2 regions of the Bradyrhizobium sp. IC4059 genome follow, and region 1 is predicted to be linked to the other one. Evidence: predicted binding sites of a transcription regulator. Region 1 holds the regulator's gene; the other holds the start of a gene.
What was found. Region 1 encodes LexA, which represses DNA repair genes until DNA is damaged. Its sites were predicted from a motif close to TGTTCNNNNTGTGTTCNG; they were not measured.
Positions count from the first base shown of each region.

Region 2: a site for LexA is predicted at 2,174-2,191, ahead of I6F12_RS02105 (DUF3072 domain-containing protein). Genes of this name have one in related genera too.

Region 1 is NZ_JADYVH010000005.1:172,937-178,814, forward strand. Features, by position in the region: gene glp (gephyrin-like molybdotransferase Glp) at 1-986, shown strand, start outside; gene lexA (transcriptional repressor LexA) at 1,163-1,864, shown strand; gene I6F12_RS17395 (hypothetical protein) at 2,250-2,684, shown strand; gene I6F12_RS17400 (GAF domain-containing protein) at 2,902-3,843, shown strand; gene I6F12_RS17405 (ComEC/Rec2 family competence protein) at 3,850-5,878, opposite strand, start outside.
Region 2 is NZ_JADYVH010000001.1:446,949-452,826, forward strand. Features, by position in the region: gene I6F12_RS02090 (Do family serine endopeptidase) at 1-884, shown strand, start outside; gene I6F12_RS02095 (hypothetical protein) at 1,154-1,516, shown strand; gene I6F12_RS02100 (DUF6496 domain-containing protein) at 1,523-1,852, opposite strand; gene I6F12_RS02105 (DUF3072 domain-containing protein) at 1,943-2,137, opposite strand; gene I6F12_RS02110 (hypothetical protein) at 2,253-2,474, shown strand; gene I6F12_RS02115 (hypothetical protein) at 2,551-2,793, opposite strand; gene I6F12_RS02120 (hypothetical protein) at 2,889-3,146, opposite strand; gene I6F12_RS02125 (hypothetical protein) at 3,299-3,520, shown strand; gene I6F12_RS02130 (HWE histidine kinase domain-containing protein) at 3,517-5,004, opposite strand; gene I6F12_RS02135 (HAMP domain-containing protein) at 5,018-5,878, opposite strand, start outside.

The DNA of each region.
Region 1 (5,878 bases):
TCGCGGCGGGCCGGCCGCTCGCGGGAAGCGTCGGCCCCGGCGAAGCCGTGCGGATCTTCACCGGCGGCGTCGTTCCCGACGGCGCCGATGCCGTCGTGATCCAGGAGGACACGGCTGCCGACGGCAAACATGTGACGATCAAGGAAGCCGCCATTTTCGGCCGGCACATCCGCCCTGCAGGCGTCGACTTCCGCGAAGGCGACGTGCTGCTGCGCAAGGGAATCCGCCTCACCGAGCGCGATCTCGCCCTTGCCGCCGGAATGAATCATCCGCATCTCGCCATCATCCGCCGCCCGAGGGTTGCCGTTCTCGCCACCGGCGACGAGCTCGTGATGCCGGGCACCACGCCTGGTCGCGGCCAGATCGTCTATTCCAACGGCTATGCCCTGCATGCGCTCGCCCGCAGCGAGGGCGCCGAGACCATCGACCTCGGAATTGCCGCCGATACACTGGAGGCGACGTCCGCCGGCATCCGCCGCGCGCGCGAGAGCGGCGCCGACATCCTGATCACGACCGGCGGTGCCTCGGTCGGCGACCACGACCTGATCCAGCAGGCGCTCAAGGGCGAAGGCATCGCGATGGCGTTCTGGAAGATCGCGATCCGGCCGGGCAAGCCGATGATGCACGGTCGGATAGGCGCGATGCGCGTGATTGGCCTGCCCGGCAATCCCGTGTCGTCCTACGTGTGCGCCTTCCTGTTCATGGTCCCCTTGATTCGCGCCCTGTCGGGCCGTTCAGCGATTCATCATCGGCGCGAGCGCGCCGTGCTGGGCCGCGATCTCGCCGCCAACGACCAGCGCGAGGACTATCTGCGTGCGCGGCTGGAGGAGCGCGACGACGGCACGCGCGTCGCCCTTCCGGTCAGCCATCAGGACTCCTCCCTTCTTGCGAATCTCGCTGCGGCACAGGTACTTCTGGTGCGCGCACCGTTCGCGCCGAAGGCCGAGGCCGGCACGCCTTGCGAGGTGCTCCGGCTGCCCGTCTGAGCCGCCCAGCCACACGCATTCCGCGAGCTTGGCCGCGTTCACCATAAATTAAGCAGTTGCGGAACACATATCGAACATATAGTGTCCGTTCATGATTTGTTTCGAGGATGTAGCGGCTTAGTGCCGGCTTCATCGTGTCGGAATCGAACGACATCAACCGGGGGACTTTGGTCGAGATGTTGACGCGCAAACAATACGAGCTTCTGCGATTCATCAGCGAACGTCTGAAGGAAAGCGGCGTGCCGCCGTCCTTCGACGAGATGAAGGATGCGCTCGACCTGCGCTCGAAGTCAGGCATCCATCGCCTGATCACTGCGCTCGAGGAGCGCGGCTTCATTCGCCGCCTGCCCAACCGCGCCCGTGCCATCGAGGTGATCAAGCTGCCCGAGCTCCAGGCCGCCGCCGGCAATCGCCGTGGCTTCACCCCGAGCGTGATCGAGGGCAATCTCGGCAAGGTGCGCGCGAGCTCCAGCCCGCCTGCGGACGAGGGCGAGCGCCCCGTCGCGGTGCCCGTGATGGGCCGCATCGCCGCCGGCACGCCGATCGAGGCGCTGCAGACCCGCAGCCATACCATCAGCGTGCCGCCGGACATGCTCGGCTCGGGCGAGCACTACGCGCTCGAAGTGCGCGGCGATTCGATGGTCGAGGCCGGCATCCTCGACGGCGACATGGCGCTGATCCAGCGCAACGAGACCGCAAATACCGGCGACATCGTGGTGGCATTGATCGACGACGAGGAGGCCACGCTCAAGCGCTTCCGCCGCCGCGGCGCCTCGATCGCGCTCGAGCCCGCCAATGCCGCCTACGAGGTCCGCATTCTTCCGCCGAACCGCGTGAAGATCCAGGGCAAGCTGATCGGGCTTTACCGGAAGTACTGATACGGGAAACATCAAGCGCCGCGCGCGTTTCGATCGGCATCGGCGATCCAGGATCGGAGCGGATACTTGTCCGCTCCGGCTGGACGGTTTCTCTGGTTCTGCGCCGGCTGTCCGGTCCATCTTCCCGCGCGACATTCCCCCGCGCAGGCGCGCAGCCATTTCTGCTTCGCCGGTAGAGTTGTGCCGGCAGTGCTGATAGCTCCGGCCGAATGCAAGGACGCGAGGTTTGTTCCTATCGAATCCGGGAAAGATAATGTGATCGCGCGCTGCGGACGCGAGCCGCAGATTTGCCCATAACCGAGCAGAGCGTTGTATGCTTCCACTCTGATAGAGGCCTGCGCCTCGAAAGAGACGCGGGTCGCTATCCCAGCATGAGGAGCACCCGATGTGTGACTACAGCCTGCATGCCGTCGCGACGCGCCCCGCCGAAGTCGGCGAGACGATCGTCACGACAACCTTCCGCGGCACCTCGACGCGCGGTTTCGCTTCCGAAGCCGATCCCTCCGTCGCGGTCTGTCTGCTGCCGGGGACGGAGCTCGCTTTCGCCGACAACGTCCGCTACGACAACCGCTGGATCTGGACGCGCACCGTGAACTCTCGCGTCGGCAAGTTCGGCAAGATCGACCCGCACATTCCCGATCGCCATCATGACGCGATCGAATTCCCCGACGGCAAATACGTGCTGGTGACGCAGCTCGTCGAAGGCCAGCGCGCGACCGTGCTGCAATTGCCGGTGACGCAGCCAGCCCCCGAGCGCGAGCACAAGCCGCAGATCGTCGCCGACACGCGGCCCACGATCACGCGCCTGCCGATCGGCTGACGCCCTTCGGCCGACAGGCCGAGCCCGGGATTGAAATTGCCGTCGCCGGCTGAGGCCGGCGAGCCCGGTGAGTTTGTGTTTCAGGACATTCGATCGGCGAGCCCACCGCCGCGCCTCGTCGTCGCACGAAGTTTGGGCCGTGCTGCCCGCATTTTGAACGTCCGCTCCGCAGCCAAATGACCGATGCTGTCGTGGTTTGAGGCGGCGGACACGCTCGATGAAGACCTTCATTCGCGTCGTTGAACTTTGGGTACCCGACCGGACGCGCAGGCGGCTGGAATTCGGCGGCGGCCTCTACGACGATGGGCTGTCCGCGTTCAAAGCCGTCAGCGAAGAGCTGCACTTCGGATATGACGAGGGACTTCCCGGCAAGGCCTGGGCCTGTGGCCACCCCGTCATCCTCACGAAATTCGCCAACTCCTATTTCAAGCGGACCGATCAGGCCGCTGCGGCCGGCCTCACCTGCGGCGTGGCGGTGCCGGTGTTCGCGGGCGAATTCCTGCAAGCCGTGCTGGTGCTGTTCTGTGGCGACGACGAGGCGCACGTCGGCGCGATCGAACTCTGGCACAACGATCCTGATCTCTCGCATGAGATGGGGCTCGTCGATGGCTATTACGGCACCGCGGACATGTTCGAATTCAACTCCCGCCACACCAGATTTCCGCGCGGCTTCGGCCTGCCCGGACGCACCTGGAAGGCGGGCCTGCCGCTGATCATCAAGGACTTGCACGACGCCAAGAGTTTCCTGCGCTGGGAGGACGCCGCCAAGGTCGGGATCAATCTCGGCGTCGGCGTGCCCTACCGAACCGGTACCGACCAGACCTGGGTTCTGACATTCCTCTCCGCGCAGGCAACGCCGATTGCACGACGCTTCGAGATCTGGGTCCCGAACGAGGACCGTTCGGCGCTGGTCTTTCGCGCCGGCGATTGCAGCGCGCAGACCGACCTCGCCGCACGCTATGCGGCGCAGTCCATCGCCAGGGGCGAAGGCAGCATTGGCGGCGCCTGGGCCGCCGGCATGCCCGCGCTCAACGACGATCTCACCCGTGACGGCTCGATCGCCGGCTCCGAAGCCTGCGCAGCCGGGCTGAGCCGAATGGTGGCCCTGCCGGTCATCGGCAACGGAAGGCTTGACGCCGTGCTGGCCTGGTATTTGTGATCCGCGTCAATCGTCGGCCTGCAAGTCGGCCTCCGATGGCGTTGCGTCCCGGTTGCGGGGCACGGCCGCCTTCGGCACGAGGCTGCCGTCGAAATCTCCCTCGCCGGCGCCGGCCGGCAGCCAGGGACGGCTTGCTCCCCTCGTCCTCACCGCCTGCACCGAAAAGCCCTCGCCGCGTCTCGTCAGAGCCAGTGCGCCCTGACTGGCAAGACCCGCCCGATCGACCACCATCGCCGCGCAATCGGGTGGCGCAGGCCGCGCCGTCACCACCAGCGCGGCGCGGCTGCAATCATCGGCCAGCGCGTCGATACGCGTCGCCAACGCGATCAGTCGTCCGTCCGCGAGCGGCGCCACGCAGCCGGTCTCGTCACACGACACCCCACTCGCCAACGAGGCGTTGCCGGCATCGCGCGGATCGGCATCGGCAGCCAACCACTCCTTCAGCAGGAAGCTGTCCTTGCTGGCGCGGATCACCTGCAAGCGCCCATCCCCGCCCCGGATCGCGACGCTCGCGCCATCCCCGGCAATCAGGATATCGGGCTGCCGCACCGACAGTCCCCAGAGGATCGCTGCCAGCAGCACCAGGGCGCCGGACCAGCGCAAGGGCGTGCGCAACAGGCCCATCACGATGAGCCCGAGGCTCGCTGCGATCAGCGGCGCGATCCCGAAGGCGGGAATGCGGCCGACGGCGCCCGGCAGGGCCGCCACCCAGCGCGCGACCAGGACCATCCACTCGATGCCGATCCCCATCAACCACCAGAACACGCCGTCGAGCCCGAAGGGCGCCGCGAGCAGCCCCAACAGCCCGGCCGGCATCACCAGCGCCGAGACCACCGGCATGGCGCCGAGATTGGCGAGCACGCCGTATGGGGTCACGCGATGGAAGTGGAAGGCGGCGTACGGCGTGGTCGCGAGCCCCGCGATCAGCGAGGCCAGGAACAGCATCGCGATCTCGCGGCCGCCCCACAACGCGATCCGCGCCGTCGCGGAATGATCGGGCGAGGCGAGCAGGTTCGGCATGCCGATCTGCACCAGCGCCACCAGCCCGAGCGTTGCCGCAAACGACATCTGGAAGCTTGGATGCACCAACGCCTCCGGCGCGACCGCAAGCACGATCAGCGCGGCAACCGCCAGCGTGCGGAAGGTGATGGCGCGGCGGTCGACCATCACTGCGATCAGCACCACCGCCGTCATGAAGAACGATCTTTGCGTCGCAACCTCCGCGCCCGACAGCAACAGGTAGAACGCGGCCGCGACCAGCGCCGCGGCGGCCGACCATTTCTTGATGGCAGAGCCGGCCGCCAGCCCCGGGATCAAGGCCAGCAGCGCGCGCACCGCGAAGAAGACGACGCCGGCGACGACCGCCATGTGATAGCCGGAGATCGACAGCACATGGCCGAGTCCCGAGACGAACATGGCATCGTTCACGGGCGCGGTGATCGCATCGCGCCGCCCCGTGAGCAGCGCCGTCGCAATCGCGCGGTTATCGCCTTCGAGCGTTGCGCGGATGCGCGCATCGATCGCATCGCGCAGGCCCTGCATGAAGGCCGCGTAGCGCAGCCGCAGGCCGCCAGCATCCGGCGGCGTGGACGCCGTGATCGCGCCCATCACGAAGCCGGAGGCGCCGATGCCCTGGAAGAACATGTCGCGCGAGAAATCATAGCTGCCGGGGCGCACCGGCGAGATCGGCGGGAGCAGCCGCGCCTTCAGCTGCACGAAGCTGCCAACCTCAGGCGCCGTGCCCTTGCGCACCGAGAGGCGGACGCGCTCGAGCTTGACGTCGCTGCGCTGCGCCTCCATCGCGCTGACGCGCAGCACGAAACGGTCGGTGCGCTCGCGGATGTCGCGCGCTTCCACGAAGCCCGACAGCGACACCGAATAGAGCGGTTTTGCCAAAACGGTGTGCGCGATACGCGCGGTCTTCCAGGTCGCCACGGCAAAACCAGCCGCGACCGCCGCGAGCATGATGGCGGGCGCAAACAGCCGGCTCCGCCGGAGCAGCACCGCGCCGAGCATCAGCGCGATGGCTGTGGCG
Region 2 (5,878 bases), on a different contig from region 1:
CCGCCGGCATCGTCTCGGCCAGCGGCCGCGACATCGGCAACGGTCCCTATGACGACTTCATCCAGATCGACGCGCCGATCAACAAGGGTAATTCCGGCGGTCCGGCCTTCGACATGAACGGCAACGTGATCGGCGTGAACACTGCGATCTTCTCGCCCTCGGGCGGCTCGGTCGGCATCGGCTTCGATATCCCGGCTTCGACCGCCAAGCTCGTCGTCGCGCAATTGAAGGACAAGGGCGCGGTCACCCGGGGCTGGCTCGGCGTGCAGGTGCAGCCGGTGACGTCGGATATCGCCGACAGCCTCGGGCTCAAGGAGGCGCGCGGCGCGATCGTCGACAATCCGCAGGATGGCAGCCCGGCGGCGAAGGCCGGCATCCAGGCGGGCGATGTCATCACCGCCGTCAACGGCACCACGATCAAGGACTCCCGCGACCTCGCCCGCACCATCGCCGGCTTGACGCCGGGCACGTCCGTGAAGCTCGATGTCTTCCGCAAGGGCGACAGCAAGACGGTGACGCTGGCGCTCGGCGAGTTGCCGAACGAGCGGCAGGCCAAGGGCAATGGCAGTGGCAATGCCGACGAGGGCAGCGGACAGCCGGGTGCCGGCACGCCGCGCCTCGGCCTCAGCCTGGCGCCCGCCGGTGACGTCCAGGGCGCAGGCCAGAACGGCGTCGTCGTCACCGAGGTTGATCCGCAAGGCCCGGCCGCGCAACGCGGCATCCGGACCGGCGACGTCATCCTCAATGTCGGCGGCAAGGCTGTCAGCAATGTCGGCGAGGTGCGCTCCGAGCTGGCGCAGGCCAAATCGTCGGGCAAGCGCAGCGTGCTGCTTCAGGTCAGAAGCGCGGAGGCCACCCGCTTCGTTGCGGTGCCACTCGCATAACGTCAACTCGACCCTTACCAATCCAGGAAGGCGGCCTTCGGGCCGCCTTTTGCACACACGTCACGTCCGCACCAGGCCGGTCACATTCTCGTTAACGGCAGGGATGATGACCTGGTGCGTCCGAAAAAGCCGTGTTCGCTGATCACACTCGCAGGGCGCCTCGGTCCTCTGCGCCAACGTGGCCGCTGAGAGGGGTTGCAAGCGTGGAACTTCGAGCCTCCCGGCGCTTTGCGGAACTCGCCGGTGGTTCACAAGTGATCGGTGCCGACATGGATCGATTGAAGCTCTCGCTCAGGAGTGCGCTGCTCGTGGCGCCATTGGTGCTCTCGGGGGGAAACGCGCTCGGGCGCGACGACGGCCGCTACGCGAATTCTCCTCTGAAGCCATGGTTCGACAGTTTGCGCAGCCATCTCGGTCCGTGCTGCTCGGACGCGGACGGTTTCGCCCTTGCCGATCTCGACTGGGAGTCGCACAACGGGCGCTACCGTGTCCGCATCGACGGACAGTGGATCGATGTGCCGGATGAGGCCGTCATCACCGAGCCCAACCGGGCCGGCCGCACGATGGTGTGGCCGGTCAAGACTGCGTTCGGGATTTCGATCCGCTGCTTCATGCCGGGGAGCATGATCTGAGGCGGGTCAGCGCGACCGCTTGGATTTGCGCTTCGATGATTTCTTGTTCGACGATTTCTTGGACGACGTCCCGGACGTTTTCTTGGATGCTTTCTTGGACGTCTTCTTGGACGTCTTTTTGGCGCTCTTGCGCTTCGAAGCCTTCTTCGGGACCTTCTTGCCCTTCTTGCGTGCCTTCGACAGTCCGATCGCGATGGCCTGCTTGCGGTTCTTGACGCGGCCGCCGCGCCCGCCACGGCCGCTCTTCGCGGTGCCCTTCTTGTAACGCCGCATCTCGGTGGCGACATCGCTGCCCGAGCTGCGCGAGTAGCGGCGCTTTTTTGCCTTGCGTGCCATGCATATTCTCCCTCGGCGGGGAGAACCATTCTGCACAGCCATGGTTCCGGGAGCGTGGAACGGCGCAGGCCTAAAGCGCGATGCGATGCTCTAGAAGGAGTTTGCCAGCTCGATCTCCGCTTCCAGCACCTGGATGCGCCGGGCGGCCTCGGTGAAGGACAGATCCCGCGCATATTGGCCGGGCTGATAGGCCTCTTCGCTGAGCCGCTTCAGCTTGAGGCCCTGCGCCCGCGTCATCTGCTCGCCCAGGAAAAATCTGGCGTCGTATTTACCTTGAACCTGCATCTGGCGTCTCCGTCCTGAAATCGTGACTTGACTATATGTTCTTATTTTGTTCTAACAAGGCATGGACAACAGAATTAATGAAATTCGACGTAAAATCAGAGCCTTGAGGCTTGAGATGGCCGACGTCGAGGCGTCGGTGCGCGACCTCGTCGAGCGCGATCACGACTGCACGGAAAGAGCCCTGGCGCAGATGGACTTGCGCCGGAAGATCAATCTCTTGATCGCCGAATGGAAGGCTGCCGGCGGCAGCGACGTACTGCCGAACGTCCGCGACCGGGTGCGGCTTCGTGCCGTGAAGACAGGCGGCAACTCCGCGCGCGCAGCCGAGCGCCGCTGAGAAGGCCGAGTGCCGAACCAAAGATAGAAGACAAAGGGTTCCGCAATGCGGAGCCCTTCATGATTCCAGGGAGCGCCTATTTGGTGTCGGTCATGCCGCCCTTGTTGGTCATGGTGCCGCCCTGATCAGAGCCGGGACCGGCGCCGCCTTGGCCGGACGGATCAGCGCCCTTGGAGGACTTGGTGTTGGCGCCGGTGGTCTGTGCCGACGACATCGAGGATCCATGCTTAGTCTTGTGCGATTTGGCCTGGGCGGCAAACGGCGCGGCGGCAAGGCCGGTTGCCAATATTACGGCGAGAGCGAGCTTGGTCGTCTTCACGCGGGGAAACTCCCTGAGTTAAATTGACGCAGGCACAAACCGCGCGTCGCGGCAGGGAGTTCCCGGCGAAGTATCTTCCGTGCGTCACCCACGCTTCAAGTTTGCTTGTCCTCGGCCAGGATGAACACGGCGCCGGTGAGCGTCGCGCCGATCGCGAAGGTCGTCACCAAGGTGAGGGCGAAGACCATCGCGGCCTGGCTTCCGCCATTGTTCAGCAGGTTGGCGACGGCTGGATTGGACAGGACGAGCGTGAGGCTGAAAATGAGGCCGAGCGCTGCGCCCATCATTGCATGCGTCATCAGCTTGATAAGGCCGCTGGCAGAGATCAGCTCAGACGACTTCTTGGTGCGCATGGGACGGCATCCCGAACTGCCACGCCAACGCGCATGTGATCGCCGGGTTCCGTTCCGCTGAAGGAATTGTTACCGCCCGTTTCATCCGGCGTTCATGCCGGGCTTGCCAAGATGGGCGCCAGCAAAACGGGAACATTGACGGGAACATCGATATGGGTAAGGTCGTCTTTCTTTACCGCTCGCTGGCCTATCGCAACGCGGCCGCGGACATCCTGCGCAAGGCGCGCAAGCTTCCGCTTGGCGCGGAGCGAAGCGCGGCCCGCCGCTACGCGAGGGCGCTGCGCGATCTCGCCCGAACGGAAGCTTGGCTCGAAGGGCGCGTCGCGCGCGAACCACGCACGGCGCAGCGCATGAGCAGGGCAGCGTCAGGTTAACCGGATGCGCGTTGCAATTCGGCAGCGCCGGCGGTGTCGAACTTGCTTGGTGCAGCCGCCGCGGTCTTGCGTGTCAACGGCACCTCAAGACGGCACAGCAGGCCCTCGGCGCGCCAATCGAACTGCGCCTGTCCGCCAAGCTGGGACTCGATGCTCGCAAGCAGGCTTCGCGTGCCGAAGCCGCGCGATTTCGGGGTCTTGACCAGGGGACCGCCGGATTCCTCCCAGCTCAGCGTGAGCAGCTCCTCGTCGACCTGCCAATCGATCGCGAGCCGCCCCGCTCGCGTGGATAGCGCGCCGTACTTTGCCGAGTTGGTGAAGAGCTCGTGCAGTGCGAGCGCCAGCGTCTGGGCCGTCGCCGGCAGCAACTGAACTTCGGGCCCTGCCAATTTGATCTGGTCGCCCAGCGAGTAGGGCGCAAGCTCCTCGTCGATCAGCCTGGAGAGCTCGGCGCCTTGCCAGCTCGACAGCGACAGGATGGTGTGCACGCGCGCCAGCGCATTGATGCGCCCCTCGACGGCGTTGACATAGGCCTTGACCTCGTCGGCCCGGGTGAGGCGCACGATCGACTGCGCCAGCGCCAGCGCGTTCTTCGCGCGATGATCGACTTCCCGCGCCAGCAGGTTCTGCCGCTCCTCGGCGCGCTTGCGCTCGGTGATGTCGACGGTCACGCCGCTGACGCGCACCACGCGCCCGCTCTCGTCCGTGGTTGCGGCCGCCGTGCCGACGCACCAGCGCACCTCGCCGTCGGGCCGGATGATGCGGAACTCCGTCTCATAGGCGCGTGTGCCCTTGTTGAACTCGGCGATCGCCTTGCGCAACTGGTCGACGTCGTCGGGGTGCAGCAGGGCCTGAACGTTGGCCGGATTGATCTCGAAATTGTCGGGGCTGACGCCGAAGATATTGTATTGCCCCTCGTCCCACATCCAATCGCCGCTGATCCAGTCCCAGTCCCAGGACCCCATCTTGCCTGCCGCGATCGCCATGCTGCGCCGCTGCTCGCTCTCGCGCAGCTTCGCGGTGGAAGCCTCCAGTTCCGCGGTGCGGGCGCGGACGCGATCCTCGAGCTCGTGGTTCAGCCGTTCGAGCTCGCGCGTCTTGCGGTAGAGCTCGGCAAACACCTTGATCTTGGCGCGCAGTACCTCCGGCACGACCGGAACCGGCACGTAATCGACCGCGCCCATCTCGTAGCCGCGCAGCCGGTCGATGTCGCTGACCTGGATCGCCGAGATGAAGATCATGGCGGTCTTCTGGAAACGCGGATGCTCGCGGATCATCGCGGCGAGCTCGAAGCCGTCGAGCTCGGGCATGCAGACGTCGACCAGGATCACCGCGATCTCGGTCTTGAGCAGCACCTCCAACGCCTCGCGGCCCGAGGAGGCGATGACGAGGTTCTCGCCGAGATCCTTCAGGATCACCTCATAGGCGAGCAGCTTGGCCGGCTGGTCGTCGACGAGCAGGATGTTGACCTTTTCCTGGTCCATACGCATGTCCAACTCAGCGATGCAGCCACATGCGGATCGCAAGCAGCAATTGGTCGGTGTTGACCGGTTTGGCGAGGTAGTCGGACGCGCCGGCTTCGAGGCATTTCTCCCGGTCGCCCTTCATCGCCTTGGCGGTCAACGCGATGATCGGCAGACGGGCGAAGGCCGGGTTCTCGCGGATCACGCCGATGGTCTGGTAGCCATCCATCTGCGGCATCATGATGTCCATCAGCACGATCGCGATCTCCGGATTGGATTCGACCAAGGTCACCGCCTCGCTGCCGGTCGTGGCCGTCAGCACCTTCATGCCGCGTCGTTCCAGCACGCTCGAGAGCGCGAAGATATTGCGGGCATCGTCGTCGACGAGCAGGGCGGTCTTGCCGATCAGGTCCTCGTCGGAACTGTTCAGCTTCTCCAGCATGCGCTGCTTCTCGAGCGGCAACTCCGTGATCACGCGGTGCAGGAACAACGCGGTCTCGTCGAGCAGGCGCTCGGGCGATTCCACGCCCTTGACCACGATGCTGCGTGCCATGGTGTGGAGTTCCGCATCCTCCTCGGCCGAGAGCTCGCGGCCGGTGAACACCACGACGGGGATGTTCGACAGCGCCTCGTCGTTGCGGATCTGATCGAGCACCTCGAAGCCGCTCATGTCGGGCAGCCTGAGGTCGAGCACCACGCAATCGCAGGGTTGCTCGCGCAACGTCGTGAGCGCGCCTGCCCCGGTATCCGTGGCCAGGATCTCGATGTCGTCGTGGTGCAGCAGCTCGCGGATCGAGAGCCGCTCGGCCTCGTTGTCCTCGACGATCAAGAGCCGCTTGCGCCGCGGCCGCGCATATTCCTTGATCTGCGTCAGCGCGGCCGAGACGCCCTCGGT